One region of the Streptomyces sp. NPDC002574 genome, then DNA from elsewhere that is predicted to be linked to it. Evidence: riboswitches for the same ligand, from Rfam matches in the RefSeq annotation. Region 1 holds a riboswitch; each other region holds the start of a gene.
The links. A riboswitch is a leader RNA that binds a small molecule or an ion and turns the genes downstream of it on or off. The one in region 1 is predicted to bind thiamine pyrophosphate.

Region 1 (6,434 bases):
GCGCTGCTCGGCGCGGCCAACGACGTGATCGCGACCCGCTTCCACGTCTCGGTCAACGCGGTGACCTGGGCCGTCCGCATCGGGCTGTTCGTCATGCCGCTCGTCGTCTTCGCGGTCACCAAGCGCTGGGCGCTCGGCCTCCAACTCCGCGACCGCGACAAGGTGCTGCACGGTCGCGAGACCGGTGTCATCAAGCGCATGCCGAACGGCGAGTACGTCGAGGTCCACCAGGCCCTCAGCCCGGAACGGCTCCGCGCCCTGACGGAGCACGAGCAGTACCTGCCGATCGGCGTCGACAGGACGGACCGCACCCAGCGGTTGCGGGCCAGGCTCAGCGAGGGCCTGTACGGCGAGGGCACGCAGATCCCCAAGCCCGTCGTGCGCGAGCACGAGGAGATCGCCGACTAGACGGGCGACCGGCCCCAGGCGAGGGCGTACGCGCGTGCCGAGGCGCGGGGGTCCTCGGCGGCGCAGATGCCGGACACGACGGCCGCCCCGGCCGCCCCGGCCTCCCGCAGCAGCGGCAGGTCGGCCGGGGTGACGCCGCCGATGGCCACGGCGGGCAGCGCGCTGAGCCGGACGAGACGGGCGAAGCCGTCATGGCCGAGCGAGGGCGGGGCGTCCTGCTTGGTCCGGGTCGCGTGCAGCGCGCCGATGCCGACGTGGTGGACGCCCGCCGGGTCCTCGGCGGCCGCACGCAGTTCGCCGGGGGTGGCGGCGCTGAGGCCCAGCACCGCGTCCTGCCCGATCAGTTCACGGACGGCGGCCGCAGGCAGGTCCGACTGGCCGACGTGGACGCCCGTCACGCGCACGCCGGCGGAGCGAGCGGCCAGGAACACGTCCACCCGGTCGTTGACGATCAGCGCCACGCGTTCGGGGAGGACGGCGGCCACCGCCGCGACCGTGCGCAGGAAATCCCCGCCGTCGGTGTGCTTCTCACGGATCTGCACCGCGGTGACGCCCCCCGCCACCGCCGCGACGACGGTCTCGGCCACGCCGCGGCCCCGGGCCCGGCACTGGGCCGCGTCCGTGACCAGGTAGACCGACAGATCGACCGGTGCCTGCGTCACGACACGGCCGCCCGCTCGGCGAGGTCGGACTCCCGCACCGCGGCGAGCGCGTCCAGGAACGCCACGGCGAAGCTGCCGGGCCCGGAGGACGACTTCGCGGCCAGCTCGGCGGCGACCGTGTAGACGGTGACGGCCGCCACCGTCGAGGCGAACCGGTCCTCGTCCACCGCCGCGAAGGCGGCCATCACGGCGCCCAGCGCGCAGCCCCCGCCCGTCACCCGGGTCAGCAGAATGTCGCCGTTGGCGACGCGGGCCGTGCGCTCCCCGTCGGTGAGGAAGTCCACGGGCCCGGAGACGGCGACCACGCCGCCGGTCTCCCGCGCCAGCCGGTGCGCCGTCTCCTGCGCGGCCTCGACACCGTGGGAGGAGTCCACTCCGCGGCCGCCGTCACCGGCTCCCGCGAGCGCGATGATCTCCGAGGCGTTGCCCCGGACGATCGCCGGGCGCAGTTCCAGGAGCTCGTGCGCCAGCGCGGTGCGCACCGGCAGTGCGCCGACGGCCACGGGGTCGAGCACCCACGGCGTGCCGGCGGAGGCGGCCGCCCGCGCGGCCTCGACCATGGCGGTGCGCTGCTCGGCGTGCGGGGTGCCGAGATTGACCAGGACGCCCGAGGCGATCCGGGCGAACGGGCCGGCCTCCTCCGGGATGTCGACCATGGCGGGTGCGGCGCCCAGCGCCAGCAGGACGTTGGCGGTGAACCCGGTGACCACCGCGTTGGTCAGGCACTGCACCAGCGGGGAGTCGGCCCGTACGCGTGCGAGCGCCTGCGCGGCGAAGGCGGTGTGGTCGGCGGATGTCGGGGGCATCGGTGTCGCTCCTTCGGATGTGGACGGTGTCCGGGCGCGGTGCTCAGGGCCGCCGGCGCAGCCGCAGCGGGGCGTACACCGCGAGTGCCACGAGGAACGCCACGTAGTACGAGAGGTCCGCGCCGTGCAGGGTGGACGCCACCGGCCCCACGTAGAGGCTGGTGTCCATGAACGGCACGGCCGCGGCGAAGGCGGCGGCGAACGCGAGCACGGCGGGCAGGCCGGGCTGGGGCCGGCCGGTCTCCGCGGCGAGGTCGATCGCGGCACCTCCGCGGGCCCGTGCCCGCGCCAGCCAGTCCACGACGACGATCGCCACGAAGCCGGGAATCCAGTAACCGACGAACAGCAGCACGTTCTGGAAGCGGGCCGTGGTGTCGGCGGCGTGCATCCACAGCACCAGGGGGAAGCCGAGGGCGGCGGCGAACGCGGCCGCCACCGGGCGCGGGACGCGCACTCCCGCGGTCTGCAGGGCCAGGGATCCGCTGTAGTCGTTCATGGCATTGCTGCACAGCGCCGCCAGGGCCACGGCGAGCAGTCCGAACGCCCCCAGCGGCCCGCCGCCGAGCAGGTCCGCCACACCCGCGGCGGTCTGGTCGGTGAGGACGGACGCGCCCCACAGTCCGAGCACCTGGACGGCCACGAAGGACACCACCAGGCCGGTCAGGGTGAACCAGAACATGCGCGAGCGCGAGGTGGCCCGTGGCAGGTAGCGGCTGAAGTCGCTGGCGTAGGGGGCCCAGGACAGGGACAGGCTCAGCGCGATGGTGCTGGTCAGGACGAACGCCCCGCCCCGGTCGGCGCCGTGGGCGGAGCCGGTGGTCGCGGGGTGGACGCCGTCGAGCAACTTCCAGGCGATCAGCGCGAACGCGGCGGCGAGCACGAAGGTCATGACGATCTGGAGCCGGTGGATGGCCTCGTAGCCGAGGACGCCGAGAGCGCCCTGGGCGAGCATCATGATCAGGACACCGAGCCAGAAGGGCACGCCGCACAGCCGGGCCAGCGCGTCCCCGCCGAACAGCCCGATCAGCGCGTCCCAGGCGACCGACGACAGCCATTGCAGGACGCCCGGCAGCGCGACCGCGCGGCCGAAGGCGAGCCGGGCCAGCGGCAGCTGCCCCGCGCCGGTCCGGCTTCCCCAGGTGCCCAGGTAGGCGGTCGGTATCGCGCCGATGACGGTGCCGAGGACGACGGCCGCGAGCGCGGTGGCGAAGTCCAGGCCGAGCGCGATGCCGATGGTGCCGGTGAAGACGCCGGTCATGGTGAGGTTGGGGGCGAACCACACGGTGAACAGCCGCCCCGGGCCGCCGTAGCGGTTGCTCTCGGGGACCGGTTGGATGCCGTGCGCTTCGATGCGGAGATCGCCGGGGGCCGCCGGCATGCGCCCGTCGAAGACGGTCTGCCGGCCGTCGGCGGGCAGCCCGCCGGATACATGCGTCCAAGGCATGAAAGACATCCCTCCGCCAGTACGAACTGGTTCAGGTTCGACGGGTGTGATCTCAGCCCTCGATGGGGCACCCCGTGTCCGGTACGACGGACAGACTAACCCGATCGCTCTGCTCAGCGCGTCGACGGGAGGGCATGACAGCAACCGGGCCGGCGGGCAACACGGTCAAATGCCGTCGAATGTCCGCGGCGTGCCGGGCGGCGGTGCTCCTCGTCAGGGGAGGTCCGGCTGCCCGGGCCGCACCGCCGAGATGTCGAACACCAGCTTCACCGTGTCGCCGACCAGGACGTCCCGCGCGCTGGGTGGCGTGTTCCAATTGAGTCCCCAGTCGGAACGCCGCAGGACGGCCGTGCCCTTGAAGCCCACGCGGTACGTGCCGTAGGAGTCCCGGCGGACCCTGCCCGACGCGAGGTCGATGTGCAGGGGCAGGTCGACGTCCTTGATCCGCAGGCTGCCGGACATGCGGAACCGGTCCTCACCGATGTGGACGATGCCGGTGGAACGAAAGCCCATGAGGGGGAACGTCGCCGTGTCGAGGTAGCCGGGTCCGGTCAGGCGGGCGTCCCGCTCGGGCAGACCCGTGCGCAGGCTGCCGGTCCGGACGGTCAGGAACGCCCTGGACCGGGTGGGACGGCGTCCGTCGAGCTGCAGGAGCCCCTCCAGGTCGGTGAACCTCCCGCGCACGTGCGCGACCATCGCGCGCCGGACGGAGAAGCCGATCGTGGTCTTCAAGGGGTCGAGGAGGTAGACGCCGGTCAGTGCGTCACGGGGGCCGTCGCCCGTCAGGGCGGTCTCCATGAAAGTCCTGGGCATCGCGAGCCGGCTCCTTCGTGCCGAGGACGCTCGGTCGACGTACCGCCCGCAGCGGCCGGTAGCGGCGTTCGGTTGCGGCGGGACGCACCCACGTCCCCCAACATGCCGGTGGCCCCTGCCCCCCGACGGGCAGGGGCCACCCGCGGACGTCACTGCTGCCGCGCCTGCCAGTCGGCCAGCCGGGTCCCGGCGAACTGGGCGTCGGGGCCCGGCACGAGCGTGGTCTCCTTCAGTTCGGCCCCGAAGTACCGGGCGTGCGGGTCCGTGACGACCGTGCGGGGGTCGTTCCGGGCGGCGAGTCCCTTGCGGATGACCTCGTCGAGCTGGAACTCGTCGGGCCCGGCGACCTCGACCACGCCGTTGACCGGCGTGCCGACCGCGGCGCGGCCGACGGCCGCGGCCACGTCGTCGGAGTGGATGGGCCGGATCTTGACGGGTGCCAGACGTACGGTGTCGCCCTCGGTGGCCGCGTCCGCGATGCCCTTCATGAACTCGAAGAACTGCGTGGCGTGGACGATGGAGTACGGAATCCCGGATCCGCTGATCAGCTCTTCCTGGACCTGCTTGGCGCGGAAGTACCCGCTCTCCTGGAGCCGGTCGGTGCCGACCACGGAGAGGGCCACGTGGTGCCCGACGCCGGCCTTCGCCTCCTCCTGGAGGAGGTTGGAGGTGGAGGTGCGGAAGAAGTGCATGACGGGCTCGTCCTCGAACGAGGGCGAGTTGGACACGTCGACCACCACCGAGGCACCCTGCAGGACCTCGGCCAGGCCCGTGCCCGTCAGGGTGTCCACGCCGGTGCTGGGCGCGGCCACGACCGCCTCGTGGCCGTGCTCCTGCAGCTTGCCGACCAGCTTCGAGCCGATGAGCCCGGTACCGCCGATGACTACGACCTTCATGAGGGATCCTTTCACTGAATTCTGTACGTACAAGGACAGACCGGGCGGTGACCCCGTGTGTGACAGGGGTCCGGCGGGCCCGCGCGGGAACGCGCGCGGGCCGGGGCGTCACTCGGCGAGCTTTCCCTCGGTCGGGACGTCCTCCATCAGGGAGGCGATCGCCTCGGGAATGGCCGGGATGCTCTCGTGGGTGATCCCCGTCGTCGGGGACCAGACGAGATTCACCTGCAGCGCGGGATCCTGGTCCGGGTAGTCGCTGCGGTTGTGGCAGCCACGGGTCTCACGGCGTTCGAGCGCCGATTCGAGCGTGGCCCGCGCCGCCAGGGCCGCGCCCTTGAGGTCGAAGGCGTGGGCGAGGTCCTGGAAGCCGGCGATGTCGGGGTGGACACCGACGTTCTCCATCCGCTTCTCGACGGCCGAGAGTTCCTCCAGCCCGGTGCGCAGTCCCTGGTCGTCGCGGACGACTCCGGCGTGCTCGGTCATGGTGTTGCGGATGGCCCGCTGGAGGGCGCGGACGTTCTCGGGGCCGTCCGCCGCGAGGAGGTCGTCGATCTCGGCGCGGGCCTGCGCCACGGCGGAGGCCGAGCGCGGCTGCGAGGTCAGCTCCCGGGAGTAGGCGGCCGCCGCCTGGCCCGTGAGGCGGCCGAAGACCAGCAACTCGATGAGGCTGTTGCCGCCGAGCCGGTTGGCCCCGTGCAGCCCGCTGGAGGCCTCGCCGATGGCGTACAGGCCGCGGACGTCCGTGCTGTGGTCCTCGGGCCGCACCCAGACACCGCCCATCGAGTAGTGCGCGGTGGGCGCGATCTCGATCGGTTCGCGGGTGATGTCGAGCATCTGCAGGTCCAGGAGGGTCTGGTAGACCCGGGGGAGCCGCGTCATGATCGTCTGCCGCGGCAGGTGCGAGACGTCGAGCCACACACCGCCCTTGGGGGTGCCGCGGCCTTCCTTGATCTCGGTGTACGAGGCCAGCGCCACGCGGTCGCGCGTGGACAGCTCCATGCGCTCGGGGTCGTAGCGGGTCATGAAGCGCTCGCCGAGCGCGTTGCGGAGGACGCCGCCCTCACCGCGCGCGGCCTCGCTGACGAGCGTGCCGGCCGCGTTCTCCGGCTCGATGATGCCGGACGGGTGGAACTGCACCAGTTCGGCGTCCCGCAGGCGGGCGCCGGCGTCCACGGCCAGGCGGAACGAGTCACCGGTGTTCTCGTCGCGCCGTGAGGACGTGCGCCGCCAGATACGCGTGTGTCCACCCGCCGCGAGGATGACGGCGTCGGCATGGATGAGGTAGCGCGTCCCGTTCGCGACGTCGAAGCCGTACGCACCGAAGACGGCGCCGTCGTGCACCAGGAGCCGGGTGATGTAGACACCGTCGAGCAGCGGGACGTCGAGCTGCTCCGCCCGCCTGATC
Region 2 (6,434 bases), on a different contig from region 1:
CGCATCGGGCAGGAACCGGTGGTCGAGTCCTACCCGGCCCACGACCCCTGCGCCGGGGCGGTCGCCGCCGACCGGCTGCTCGCCCGCCCCGACCGGCCCGACGCGGTCTACGGCCTCTTCGACCCCAACGGCACCGACCTGCTGGCCGCCGCCCGCCGCTACGGGCTGCGCGTCCCGGAGGACCTGCTGCTGGTGTGCTGCAGCGAGAGCATGGTCTACGCGGCCACCGAGCCGCCCATCACCACGCTCTCCCTCAAACCGGGACGCATCGGCACCGCCGTCGTCCAACTGCTCATCGACGCCATCGAGGGCGTGGACGGCGGCCGGCCGGTGCAGCAGGTCATGCCGACGGACCTCATCGTCCGCACCTCCTCCCAGCCCCGCTCCCCCCGCACCACGGTGAACCCGCCGCGGGGGCCCTCCGGGGGATGAGCCGCCCGGCGGGGACCCGGGGCACGGCGGCGCGCACCCGGACCCAACGATGCGGAGCCGTATCCTCCGGGGCGCGATGGGCCCGCCCCGGGGGATTTTGTCCGGACCAGATGAAATCGCTATCACCAGGTGTGTCACGCCGCGACATCGTCATTCCTATGATGGGCGGATGGCGGCGCGACGGTGGAGGGTTCGATGACTCAGGGGGCAGGTCAGGGACCCATGCTCGGCACGGGGTTCGGCGGGCATCCACAGGGTGCGGAGGCCGCGGCCCAGAGCGCGCCACCGGCGCCTCCCGGCCCGCAGTCCGGCTACGAGCCCACGCTCGTCGACGAGGCGCCGCTCCCCGAGGAGTACACGCCCACCCAGCGCGACCTCCCGGTCATCAGCGCCGCCGACGAACCGCCGCTCGGCCCGCTCTACGTGGTCGGCGACGTCCACGGCTACCTCGGCGAGCTCTGCGACGCCCTGTACGCGATCGGGCTGATCGACGCCGAGGGGCACTGGGCGGCCGGCAACGCCCGCCTGTGGTTCCTCGGCGACTTCACCGACCGCGGCCCGGACGGCGTCGGCGTCATCGACCTGGTCATGCAGTTGTCCGCCGAGGCCGCCGCGGCCGGCGGCTACACCCGCGCCCTCATGGGCAACCACGAGCTGCTGCTCTACGGCGCCCACCGCTTCGGCGACACACCGGTGAACTCCGCCGCCGGCACCGCCACCTTCCTGGCCGCCTGGCGCCTCAACGGCGGCCAGACCAGCGACATGGAGCGGCTCGAGGACCACCACATCGCCTGGATGTCCCGGCTGGACGCGGCCGCCCTCGCCGACGGCCACCTCCTGCTGCACTCCGACACCACGGCGTACCTGGAGTACGGCGAGACCATCGACGCCATGAACGACACGGTCACCGGCATCCTGCAGCGCGGCGACGCCGACGAGTGCTGGGAGCTGTTCCGCAAGTTCACCCGGCGCTTCGCCTTCCGCGGCGAGGCCGGGGCGCAGGCGGCCCGGGAACTGCTGGACACCTACGGCGGCCGGCGCGTCGTGCACGGCCACAGCCCCATCCCGTACCTGCTCGGCGAGGTCGGCGGGGAGAACACCCCGGACTCCCCCGACCGGACCACCGTGATCGAGGGACCGCACGTCTACGCCGACAACCTCGCGGTGGCCATGGACGGCGGGGTCACCATGGACGGCAAACTCCTGGTCGCACGCCTGCCGTTGTAGCCCCCGAAACCCCCATTTTCCGGAAACACTCTGTCACCCCGTCACCTCCGCGCTCTACCATCGGGGTATCCGTAGGCAGCTTCTCCTCCGCTTCCGCCCAGCCGGTCCGGAACTCCAGCGCGGACTTCGGGGCGGCACCGGAGACGGAGCATCGGGGGATGCACATGAACAGCGCTCCACATCTGCTGGCCGAGGACCGCCCGGAGTTCGAGCGCGTCCTCGACAGGGCCCTGCACTCGGAGGGCACCCGGGCCGCCCTCGCGGACGCCCGGAACCCGCTCAACACCGAGCAGTTGCGCACCATGGCGCTCAGCGCCGCCGCGCCGATCTCCGCCTGCGCGGCCCCGGAGTACGAGAGTTACGTCAAGGCCCGTGAGGCGCTGTCCGAGCAACGCCGCGAGCAGCGGGTCGCCGCCGTCTCCGGCATCGGGTACGCCGCCGCCGCACCGGGCGTCGCCGACGGCTCGGGTGCCGGGCTGTTCGCGATCGTCGCCGTCCTCACACCCGTCCTCGCCGGCACCGCCGCCGTGATCTTCCTCGTCCTGGGCTACGCCCTGGCGCTCGGCCACCCCGAGCCGGACATCGCCGGTCCGTTGCGTCAGGCCGGCTGGCTCTTCGCGGCGGTCGCCGCCTGCGGCGTCGTCGTCGGCATGATCGGCCTGCTCCTCACGGCCCTGCGCAACGACCCCACCGCCGAGGGCGACCACCCACCCGACGAACCGCCCGAGATCGCCGCGGCGCGCGAGATCTGGCGCCGGGCCCTGCTGGAACGCGGCCTCCAGCCCTTTCTGGACGCGGCCCTGGCCAAGGCCGCCGGCTCCGCCCCGCCGCCCCCACCGGACCGCCAGGGCGGCGACGGCAACCACCGCATGCCGCGCCTGGGTTACTCCCGCCCCGACTTCACCAGCCCCGGCCCCGAGTCCTCCCCGGAACCCGGGCACCGGTTCACCAGTCCCGACTTCTCCAGCCCCGACTTCTCCAGCCCGGACTACGGGGGCCCCGACCACGCCCCCAACTGACCGCCGCACGACGGCCCGGTCCACCGGCCGCGGACGGCCCCCGTCCCCGCGTCGCCGCGGGACCGGGGGCCGTGTCGTTCGCTTCCGTGCGGGGCGGGCTCAGTCCGCCAGCGGCAGGTAGACCCGGTTGCCCGAGGCGGCGAACTCCCTCGACTTCTCCGCCATGCCGGCCTCGATCTCCTCGGCCGTGCCGCCGTGCTGCCGCCTGATGTCCTGGGAGATCTTCATCGAGCAGAACTTCGGGCCGCACATGGAGCAGAAGTGCGCGGTCTTCGCCGGCTCCGCCGGCAGCGTCTCGTCGTGGAAGGCCCGTGCCGTGTCCGGGTCGAGGGCCAGGTTGAACTGGTCCTCCCAGCGGAACTCGAAGCGGGCGTCGGACAGGGCGTCGTCCCAGTCCTGCGCGCCGGGATGGCCCTTGGCGAGGTCGGCGGCGTGGGCGGCGATCTTGTAGGTGATCACGCCGGTCTTGACGTCGTCGCGGTCGGGCAGGCCCAGGTGCTCCTTGGGGGTGACGTAGCAGAGCATCGCCGTCCCCCACCAGGCGATCATCGCGGCGCCGATGCCGGAGGTGATGTGGTCGTAGGCGGGCGCGATGTCCGTGGTCAGCGGCCCGAGGGTGTAGAACGGCGCCTCCTCGCAGATCTCCTGCTGGAGTTCCACGTTCTCGCGGATCTTGTGCATCGGGACATGCCCCGGCCCCTCGATCATGGTCTGCACGCCGTGCCGCTTCGCGACGGTGTTGAGTTCGCCGAGCGTGCGCAGCTCCGCGAACTGGGCCTCGTCGTTGGCGTCGGCGATGGAGCCGGGACGCAGACCGTCGCCGAGGGAGTACGTGACGTCGTAGGCGGCGAGGATCTCGCAGAGCTCCTCGAAGTTCTCGTAGAGGAAGCTCTCCTTGTGGTGCGTCAGGCACCAGGCCGCCATGATCGAGCCGCCGCGGGAGACGATGCCGGTCCTGCGGCGGGCGGTCAGGGGCACGTACCGCAGCAGGACGCCCGCGTGGACGGTCATGTAGTCGACGCCCTGCTCGGCCTGCTCGACGACCGTGTCCTTGTAGATCTCCCAGGTCAGCTCCTCGGCCCTGCCGTCGACCTTCTCCAGGGCCTGGTAGAGGGGCACGGTGCCGATGGGGACGGGGGAGTTGCGCAGCACCCACTCGCGGGTGGTGTGGATGTTGCGGCCGGTGGACAGGTCCATCACCGTGTCGGCGCCCCAGCGGGTGGCCCAGGTCATCTTCTCCACCTCCTCCTCGATGGAGGAGGCGACGGCGGAGTTGCCGATGTTGGCGTTGACCTTCACCAGGAACCGCTTGCCGATGATCATCGGCTCGGTCTCCGGGTGGTTGACGTTCGCCGGCAGCACCGCCCGGCCCGCCGCGATCTCCTCGCGGACGACCTCGGGGGCGACGTCCTCGCGGATCGCGACGAACTCCATCTCCGGGGTGATCTCGCCGCGTCGGGCGTACACGAGCTGGGTGACCGCCCGCCCGTCCCGTCCGCGCCGGGGCAGGCGCGGACGGCCGGGGAAAACGGCGTCCAGGTTGCGCAGCCCGCCGCGGGGCGAGGTGTGCTTGATGCCGTCGTCCTCGGGGCGGACGGGACGGCCGGGGTACTCGTCGGTGTCGCCGCGGGCGACGATCCAGTTCTCGCGCAGCGGCTCCAGGCCGCGGCGCACGTCGGTGGTGACGGTGGGGTCGGTGTACGGTCCGGACGTGTCGTACAGCGTCACGTCCCGGCCGTTGGTGAGGTGCACCCGGCGGACGGGGACCTCGATGTCCGGGCGTGACCCGGTCACATAGCCCTTGTGCCAGCCGATGTCGCGCGCGTTCGCATCGCGCATGGTCATGAGACCCACTCCCTACGCCGGCATTACCCGGTAACAGGTTCAGCGGTCGACGCAGCTGGTGGCCCTCGGCCGGTCAGCGCCCTCTCAGCCCGGTGCTCCGAGCTCCCGCGGTGTGCAAAGGTGCGACCACGCTAGCGGGTCTTCTCCGACGCACACCAGGGGGCCTTGGGATGATCGGCGCGTGGACTCCCCTCATGCGCAACCCCAGCCCCACGGGCACAGCCACGGGCACAGCCATGGCCACGGTCCCGTGCCGCCGGTCTCCCGGCACCTGCGGAAGGTCATCGCCGCGGTCCTGATCCCGTTCGTCGCCGCGGTGGTGGTCGGCCTCGTGGTGCTCTGGCCGAACGGGGTGCCGGCCCACAAGCGGACGGGCGTCGGATTCGACCAGCAGACGCAGTCGGGCCGGGTGGTGCGGGTCGAGAACGTCAAGTGCGCGGACGTCAACGCCGAGCCGAACAACCCCGGCGGGCCCGGCGCGACGCCGTCCGGCGGGCCGTCTCCCGCCCCGTCGGCGGCCCCGTCGATCTGCGAGCGGGCGACCATCCGGGTCACCTCCGGCAAGGACACCGGCCGTACCTTCACCGAGATCGTGCAGCCGAGCCAGACCCGGCACTACACGGAGGGGCAGAAGGTCCTCCTGTCCTACGCGCCCGCCGCGCCCAAGGAGTTGCAGTACTCGGTCGCCGACGTGGACCGGTCGCTGCCGCTGTGGCTGCTCGCCGGTCTCTTCGCGGCGGCGGTGGTCCTGGTCGGGCGGCTGCGCGGGATCCTGGCGCTGGTGGCGCTGATCATCAGTTTCGCCGTGCTGACGCTGTTCATCCTCCCGGCGATCCTGCACGGCAGTGATCCGCTGCTGGTCGCGGTCGTCGGCGGCAGCGCCATCATGCTGATCGCGCTCTACATGTGCCACGGCCTCAACGCCCGTACCTCGGTGGCCGTCCTCGGCACGCTCTGCTCGCTGCTGCTGATCGCGCTGCTGGGCTCGGTGTTCATCGACTGGGCGGTGCTCAGCGGCAACACCTCGGACGAGACCGGGCTGATCCACGACCTCTACCCGGGCATCGAGATCCACGGCCTGCTGCTGGCGGGCATCGTCATCGGCTCGCTCGGTGTCCTGGACGACGTGACGGTCACCCAGACCTCGGCCGTGTGGGAGCTGCGGGAGGCCGATCCGAGCGCCGGCCGGCGGAAGTTGTACCGGGCGGCGATGCGCATCGGGCGGGACCACATCGCCTCGGTGGTCAACACCCTGGTGCTGGCGTACGCGGGCGCCGCGCTCCCGCTGCTGCTGCTCTTCTCCATCGCGCAGCGCGGCGTGCTGGCGGTGGCCGGCAGCGAGCTGGTCGCCGAGGAGATCGTCCGGACCCTGGTCGGCAGCATCGGGCTGGTGGTGGCGGTGCCGCTGACGACCGCGCTGGCCGCGCTGGTGGTGTCGGCGGACCGCTCGGGGAGGGACACTGTCCCCACGGGCGGCGGGCGCCGCCGGCGGCGGGCGCGCTGAGTTCCGCGAGTACGGGGGTGGGCAGGGTGATCGGGCTTCAGGGGAGGGTGACCGGCACGGTCGGCCCGGAGCTGGTCGGCGAGGTGATCGTGCAGGTCCGCGGGGGTGCGGAAGCCTTCCTCGCATACCCGGCGACCGCGGGGGAGCGCATCGCGAAGGGCACGGTCGTGGTGGTCGTCGAGTACCTGCCGCCGCGGACCGTGTACGTCGTACCGGCGTACGGCTGAGGGGAGTCGGGCGCGTTCGTATCAAGAACGCGACAAGGATGCGCCAGGATCTTCCGGTGCGTCTTGCGCAGGCGCACACTCCCGTACGCGGCCCCGATCGGGGCCAATCGTAAGGGGGCGTATGCCGATGGTGATCGGCGTCGCGGCGGGCGCGGTGCTCGTCGCTCTCATTGTGTTGAT
Region 3 (6,434 bases), on a different contig from region 1:
GTGCCGTCCGTGCCCTGGTCGTAGATCTGCACCACATTGGCGTGGTCCAGCCGCGCCACGGACTTCGCCTCACGGATGAAGCGCTCCACGAAGCCGGGCTCGGCCGCCAGCGCCGGGTGCATCACCTTCAGCGCGAGCACACGGTCCAGACGGGTGTCCAGTGCCCGGTAGACCGTCGCCATCCCGCCGACCGCGATCCGGGCCTCCACCCGGTAGCGGCCGTCGAGCGTGCGCCCGACCAGCGGGTCTTGAAGGGTCATATCCACAAACGTGCAGTTTACGGTGTTCGCTTTACCCGCTTGGGCTAACGCGGCAACGTTGTGTCGCGGTCGTGCGGTACCGACACGAAACCGTGATGCGGTGCGCCGGCCGCCCGCCGGACCACCGCACGACACCTCAGGCGCCGAAGGCCGGCCGCTCCGGGTCGAAGGCCGCGACGCCCTCGGACGGCGAGGAGGCCAGGGCGTGCCGGCGCCGCGGGATGCGCCCCGCGCGGTGCGCGAGGCGGCCGGCCTCCACGGCATGGCGCATGGCGCCGGCCATGAGCACCGGCTCCCGCGCCCGGGTGACCGCGGAGGCGAGCATCACGGCGGCGCAGCCCAGCTCCATCGCGAAGGCCGCGTCGGAGGCCGTGCCCGCCCCGGCGTCCAGGATCACCGGCACGGAGGCGCGCTCCACGATCAGCTCGAAGTTGTGCGGGTTGCGGATGCCGAGCCCGGAGCCGATGGGCGATCCCAGCGGCATGACCGCGGCGCAGCCGAGGTCCTCCAGCCGACGGGCCAGCACCGGGTCGTCGTTGGTGTACGGCAGCACCGTGAAGCCGTCGTCGACCAGGACCTCGGCCGCGTCCAGGAGCTCGACCGGGTCGGGCAGCAGGGTGTGCTCGTCCGCGATCACCTCCAGCTTCACCCAGTCCGTGCCCAGTGCCTCCCGGGCCAGCCGGGCGGTGAGGACGGCCTCGCCCGCCGTCCGGCAGCCCGCGGTGTTGGGCAGGACGCGGACGCCGTGGCGGGACAGCACCGACAGCACGGAGCCCTTGACCGTGGGATCGAGCCGCCGCATGGCGACCGTGGTGAGCTCGGTTCCGGAGGCGAGCAGCGCCTGCTCCAGCACCTCCAGGCTCGGCGCGCCGCCGGTCCCCATGATCAGACGGGAGCCGAACGCCGTGCCGGCGATGGTCAGCGGGTCGTCGGCCATGCGGGTCAGCCTCCCTGCACCGCGGTCAGGACCTCGACGCGGTCGCCGTCGGTCAGCGCGGTGGCGGGCCACTGCCCGCGGGGCACCACGGTCTCGTTGAGCGCGGCGGCGACACCGGAGGAGGCGGTGGTCAGCCCGGCGACCAGCCGGTCGAGAGTGAGGCCAGGGGCCACCTGGCGCGGCTCGCCGTTGACGGAGACGGTCATCGCGTTCATGCGTACTGCTCCTGAGGGGTGAAACGGCCGGGGGAGAAGGGACGGGCCACCTCGGGCAGCTCTCCGCCGGTCAGCACCTCGGCCATCACGTCGCCGGTCAGCGGGGTGAGCAGCACGCCGTTGCGGTGGTGGCCGGTGGCCATGAGCAGGCCCTCCAGCGCGCTGCGGCCCAGCAGCGGGGCGTTGTCCGGGGAGCCGGGGCGCAGCCCCGCGACCGTTTCCACCAGCGGTAGTTCGGTGATGCCCGGCACCAGCTCGTGGGCGTCGCGCAGCAGCTCGTACACGCCGCCGGCCGTGACGGTGGTGTCCCAGCCCATCTCCTCGCTGGTGGCACCGACGACCAGCTCGCCGTTCTCGCGCGGCACCAGGTAGACATGCGCGCCGCGCACCACGGCGCGCACCGTGCGGGACAGGAAGGGCGCGTACGCCGCGGGCACCCGCAGCCGCAGGACCTGGCCCTTCACCGGGCGTACCGGCGGCAGAAGGCGCTCCGGCAGCCCGCCGAGCCGGCCGCTGCGGCTCCCGGCGGCCAGCACGGTCTGCCCCGCGGCCAGCACGCTGCCGTCGTCGAGCACGACCCCGCGCGCCCGGTCGCCGGCCACGTCCACCGCGGCCACCGCCGTGCGGCGGAAGGCCACCCCGGACAGCTCGCAGGCCCGCAGCAGCGCCGCCACCAGGCGTCGCGGGTCGACCTGGTGGTCGCCGTCGACGCGCAGGCCGCCGCGGACGCCGGGCGCGAGCATCGGTTCCAGGCGGCGGCACTCGCGTCCGCTCAGCCACTCTGCCCGCAGCCCCAAGGAGGTCTGGAACGCGTGCAGTTCGCGCAGCTCGGCGCGGTCGTCGGCGTCCAGGGCCACGGCGAGGGTGCCGCAGGTCCGGTAGCCGAGGTCCAGGCCCGTGGTCTCCTCCAGCTCGGCCGTGAACGCCGGATAGCGGCGGATCGCGGCGAGGTTGAGGTCGAGCAGGGCCCGCTCGCCGTACTGCAGCTCGGTGACGGGGGCCAGCATCCCGGCGGCCACCAGGGCCGCGCCGCCGCCCGGATCGGGGTCTGCGACCACCGTGCGCAGCCCGCGTTGGGCCGCCCGCCAGGCGGTGACCAGGCCGATGATCCCGCCACCGATGACGACGGTGTCGGGCACGTCATGACGGTGCATCGGTGTACCGCTCCTCCCTTCGCCGGCATGACCCGGATCAGGTTCGTACGGTCGGCGGCCGGCCAGCCGCCCTCTCAGCCCGGTGCGCCGGGCTCCCGCGAGTGCTTCGACCGCCACTTTAGTACGCACGACTGACGGCGAGTAGGGCGCCGGTACCGGACCGCGCGCCGCGCGGCGTTACGGTGATCAGCGTGACCAGCAGCAGCGAGCAGCGAGTCGTCGTCGTCGGGGCCGGGATGGCCGGGGTGCAGACCGCCGTGTCCCTGCGCGAGCAGGGCTGGGGCGGCACGATCACGCTGCTCGGCGCGGAGCGCCATCCGCCGTACGACCGGCCCCCGCTGTCCAAAGGCGTCCTCTTCGGCGCCGACGAGGGCCCGGGCGCGCTGCTGGACGTGGACTTCGGCGGCATCGGCGTCCAGCTGCTGCTCGGCCGGCACGCGAGCGCGCTGCGCCCGGACGAGCGCCGAGTGCTCACCGACGCGGGACCGGTGGAGTACGACAAGCTCGTCGTGGCCAGCGGCGCCGAGCCGCTGACGCTGCCCGGCAGCGAGGGCGTGCCCGGCGTGCACGTGCTGCGCACCCTGGACGACGCCGCCCGGCTGCGGCCCGTCCTGGAGGCGCGGAACTCCGTGGTCGTGGTCGGCGCGGGCTGGATCGGCGCCGAGTTCGCCACCGCCGCCCGGCACGCGGGCTGCGCCGTGACCGTCGTCGAGGCCGCCGACCGCCCGCTCGCGGGCGTGCTGCCCGAGCGGATCGCCGACCGGATGCGCGGCTGGTACGCGGAGGCCGACGTCGAACTGCGCACGGGCGCCGCCGTCGCCGCGGTCGAGCCGGGCGTCGTGCGGCTCGCCGACGGCAGCGTGATCGACGCGGAGGCCGTCGTCGTCGGCATCGGCGCCCGGCCGGCGACGGGCTGGCTGGCCGGCTCCGGGGTCGACCTCGGCCCGGACCGGTCGGTCCTGGCCGACGACCGGCTGCGCACCTCCGTGCCCGACGTGTACGCCGTCGGCGACTGCGCCTCCTTCCCCTCCGCCCGGTACGGGCAGCGGCTGCTCATCCACCACTGGGACAACGCGGTCCAGGGGCCCCGCACAGCGGCCGCCAACATCCTGGGCGGCGACGAGGTCTACGACCCCGTCCCGTACTTCTGGTCCGAGCAGTTCGGCCGCTTCGTCCAGTACGCGGGGCACCACGTCGACTCCGACGAGATGCTGCTGCGGGGCGACCCGGACGGCCTCGCCTGGTCCGTGCTGTGGCTGCGCGACGGGGTGCTGGTCGCCCTGTTCGCGGTGGGCCGTCCGCGCGACCTCGCCCAGGCCCGCAAGCTCATCGCCCGGGAGGCCCGTGTCGACCGGGCCCTGGTGGCCGACCCTGCCGTGCAGCTCCGGGCCGCCGTCGTCTGACGGCCGCGGGGCCGGGCGGCCGGCCCCGCGGAACGCCCCGCATGCCCCTGGTGGACGCCACGAGTACCGCGGTAGGGGTCCGGGATGGCACGCTTGTCCTGTGACCGAGATCGACGCAAAGATTGATGCCCTCGTACCCTCCTGGCTCAACGTCCCCGAGATCGCCGAGCAACTCGACGTGGAGGTGACCCGGGTCCGCCAGCTGATCAAGGAAGGGCAGCTCATCGCGGTGCGCCGCGGAGAGAACAGGGTGCTGATGGTCCCCGCCGACTTCATCGGCGACGGGAAGATCGTGAAGGGCCTCGCCGGCACGCTCAACCTGCTCAAGGACGACGGGTTCAGCGACGAGGAAGCCCTGGAGTGGCTGTTCACCCCGGACGAGAGCCTGCCCGGCACCCCGGTGCAGGCCCTGTGCGAGAACCGCGGGACCGAGGTGAAGCGCCGGGCCCAGGCGCTGGCCGTCTGAGCCGTCCGACCAGCGCACTCACCGCGCTCACCGCACTCAACCGTTTCACCGCTCGTACGGCACGTACCGCACCCGAGGGGGACCCACCGCATGAGCATCCGCGCGCGGCTCGACGACGCCCGGCTCTACCTGTGCACCGACGCCCGCCGGCGCCAGGGCGGCATCGCCGAGTTCGCGGCCTTCGCGGACGCCGTGCTGGCCTCCGGGGTGGACATCGTGCAGCTGCGCGACAAGGGCATCGAGGCCCGCGAGGAGCTGGAGTACCTCGCGGTCCTCGGTGACGCGTGCCGGCGGCACGGCGCGCTCCTCGCGGTGAACGACCGCGCGGACGTGGCGCACGCGGCCGGGGCCGACGTGCTGCACCTCGGGCAGGGCGACCTGCCGGTGCCGGCCGCGCGGGCGATCCTCGGTTCCGGCGCGGACTCCCCGGTCGTCGGACGGTCGTGCCACTCCGAGTCCGAGGCGGCCGCGGCCGCCGTGGAGCCCGGTGCGGACTACTTCTGCACCGGGCCGGTGTGGCCGACCCCCACCAAGCCGGGCCGTCCCGCGCCGGGGCTCGGCCTCGTCCGGTACGCGGCGGGGCTCGGCACGGACCGGCCGTGGTTCGCGATCGGCGGCATCGACCTGGACAACGCCGAGCAGGTGCTGGACGCCGGTGCCCGGCGGATCGTCGTCGTACGGGCCGTCACCGAGGCCGAGGACCCCGGCGCGGCCGCCGCGGAGCTCGCCAAGCGGGTCCGCTCCTACACCGTCTGACCGCGCGCGGAGCGGTGCCCCGGACAGCGGAGGTCCCGTCGGCCGGGCCCGGCGTGTCCAGGGAGTGAGCATTTCACCGCGTCCTGTTGGGGCCCTCCGGCCCCCGCGGCTAGCCTGAGGCGCATGGCCCTCGGAACCCCTTCCACCAGGACCGATCACGCGGTCACCATTCGTGAGCTGCTGGCCTCAGGGCAGCGCTCGTACTCCTTCGAGTTCATGGCGCCGAGGACCGAGAAGGGCGAGCGGACGCTGTGGGACGCCATCCGCCGCATCGAGGCGGTGGGTCCCACCTTCGTCTCCGTCACGTACGGCGCGGGCGGCACCTCGCGGTCCGGCACCGTCCGGGCGACCGAGCGCATCGCCTCCGACACCACCCTCACGCCCGTGGCGCATCTGACCGCGGTCGACCACTCCGTCGCGGAGCTGCGCAACATCATCGGCCAGTACGCCGACGCCGGGATCCGCAACATGCTCGCGCTGCGCGGCGACCCGCCCGGCGACCCGCTGGGGGAGTGGCAGCGGCACCCCGAGGGAGTGGACTACGCCTACGAACTCGTCCGGCTCATCAAGGAGTCGGGCGACTTCTGCGTCGGCGTCGCGGCCTTCACGGAGATGCACCCGCGCTCGACGGACTGGGAGAGTGATACGCGTCACTTCATCGCGAAGTGCCGTGCGGGCGCCGACTACGCCATCACCCAGATGTTCTTCGACGCCGAGGACTACCTGCGGCTGCGTGACCGGGTCGGGAAGGGCGGTTGCGAGACGCCCATCATTCCGGAGATCATGCCGGTCACGAACGTGCGGCAGATCGAGCGCTTCGCCCAGCTCGGCAACGCGCCTTTCCCGCCGGAGCTCGCGGACCGTATCCTCGCGGTCAAGGACGATCCGGCCGCGGTGCGGGCGATCGGGGTCGAGTACGCGACGGAGATGTGCCGGCGGCTGATGGCCGAGGACATTCCCGGGCTGCACTTCATTACCCTTAATCACTCCACGGCGTCGTTGGAAATCTACGAGAATCTGGGACTGCACCAGAGGTCGTGAGGGCGGAGCCGCCGCCCCGGTGGGCCGACGACGGTGAACGGTGAGGAAGTGCTCTCATGGCCTACACAGTGCTCTACATCGCCTTCGGCGTGGTCGCGCTGTGGCTGCTCGGCGAAGTGCTGCTCCAGTACAAGGCCCGGCTCAGGTGGCGGCTGCTCGCCTTCGCGGGATTCATGGGCGTCGTCCTCGGCGTCTACCTGCC

Region 2: another riboswitch for thiamine pyrophosphate. It lies ahead of thiC (phosphomethylpyrimidine synthase ThiC); the one in region 1 lies ahead of ACFYXS_RS33905 (purine-cytosine permease family protein).
Region 3: another riboswitch for thiamine pyrophosphate. It lies ahead of thiO (glycine oxidase ThiO); the one in region 1 lies ahead of ACFYXS_RS33905 (purine-cytosine permease family protein).

The regions. Positions count from the first base shown of each region.
Region 1 is NZ_JBIARB010000017.1:120,388-126,821, forward strand. It holds gene ACFYXS_RS33890 (cytochrome bc complex cytochrome b subunit) at 1-408, shown strand, start outside; gene thiE (thiamine phosphate synthase) at 405-1,070, opposite strand; gene thiM (hydroxyethylthiazole kinase) at 1,067-1,876, opposite strand; gene ACFYXS_RS33905 (purine-cytosine permease family protein) at 1,920-3,320, opposite strand; TPP riboswitch at 3,312-3,405, opposite strand; gene ACFYXS_RS33910 (YceI family protein) at 3,534-4,133, opposite strand; gene ACFYXS_RS33915 (SDR family oxidoreductase) at 4,283-5,029, opposite strand; gene ACFYXS_RS33920 (L-aspartate oxidase) at 5,138-6,434, opposite strand, start outside.
Region 2 is NZ_JBIARB010000012.1:49,609-56,042, reverse strand. It holds gene ACFYXS_RS27965 (LacI family DNA-binding transcriptional regulator) at 1-432, shown strand, start outside; gene ACFYXS_RS27960 (metallophosphoesterase) at 655-1,659, shown strand; gene ACFYXS_RS27955 (hypothetical protein) at 1,818-2,678, shown strand; gene thiC (phosphomethylpyrimidine synthase ThiC) at 2,778-4,523, opposite strand; TPP riboswitch at 4,515-4,642, opposite strand; gene ACFYXS_RS27945 (YibE/F family protein) at 4,705-6,027, shown strand; gene ACFYXS_RS27940 (hypothetical protein) at 6,054-6,254, shown strand; gene ACFYXS_RS27935 (SPFH domain-containing protein) at 6,376-6,434, shown strand, end outside.
Region 3 is NZ_JBIARB010000009.1:301,812-308,245, reverse strand. It holds gene pknB (Stk1 family PASTA domain-containing Ser/Thr kinase) at 1-266, opposite strand, end outside; gene ACFYXS_RS23915 (thiazole synthase) at 397-1,197, opposite strand; gene thiS (sulfur carrier protein ThiS) at 1,203-1,403, opposite strand; gene thiO (glycine oxidase ThiO) at 1,409-2,566, opposite strand; TPP riboswitch at 2,564-2,676, opposite strand; gene ACFYXS_RS23900 (NAD(P)/FAD-dependent oxidoreductase) at 2,758-3,969, shown strand; gene ACFYXS_RS23895 (Rv2175c family DNA-binding protein) at 4,070-4,435, shown strand; gene thiE (thiamine phosphate synthase) at 4,526-5,191, shown strand; gene metF (methylenetetrahydrofolate reductase [NAD(P)H]) at 5,315-6,232, shown strand; gene ACFYXS_RS23880 (hypothetical protein) at 6,289-6,434, shown strand, end outside.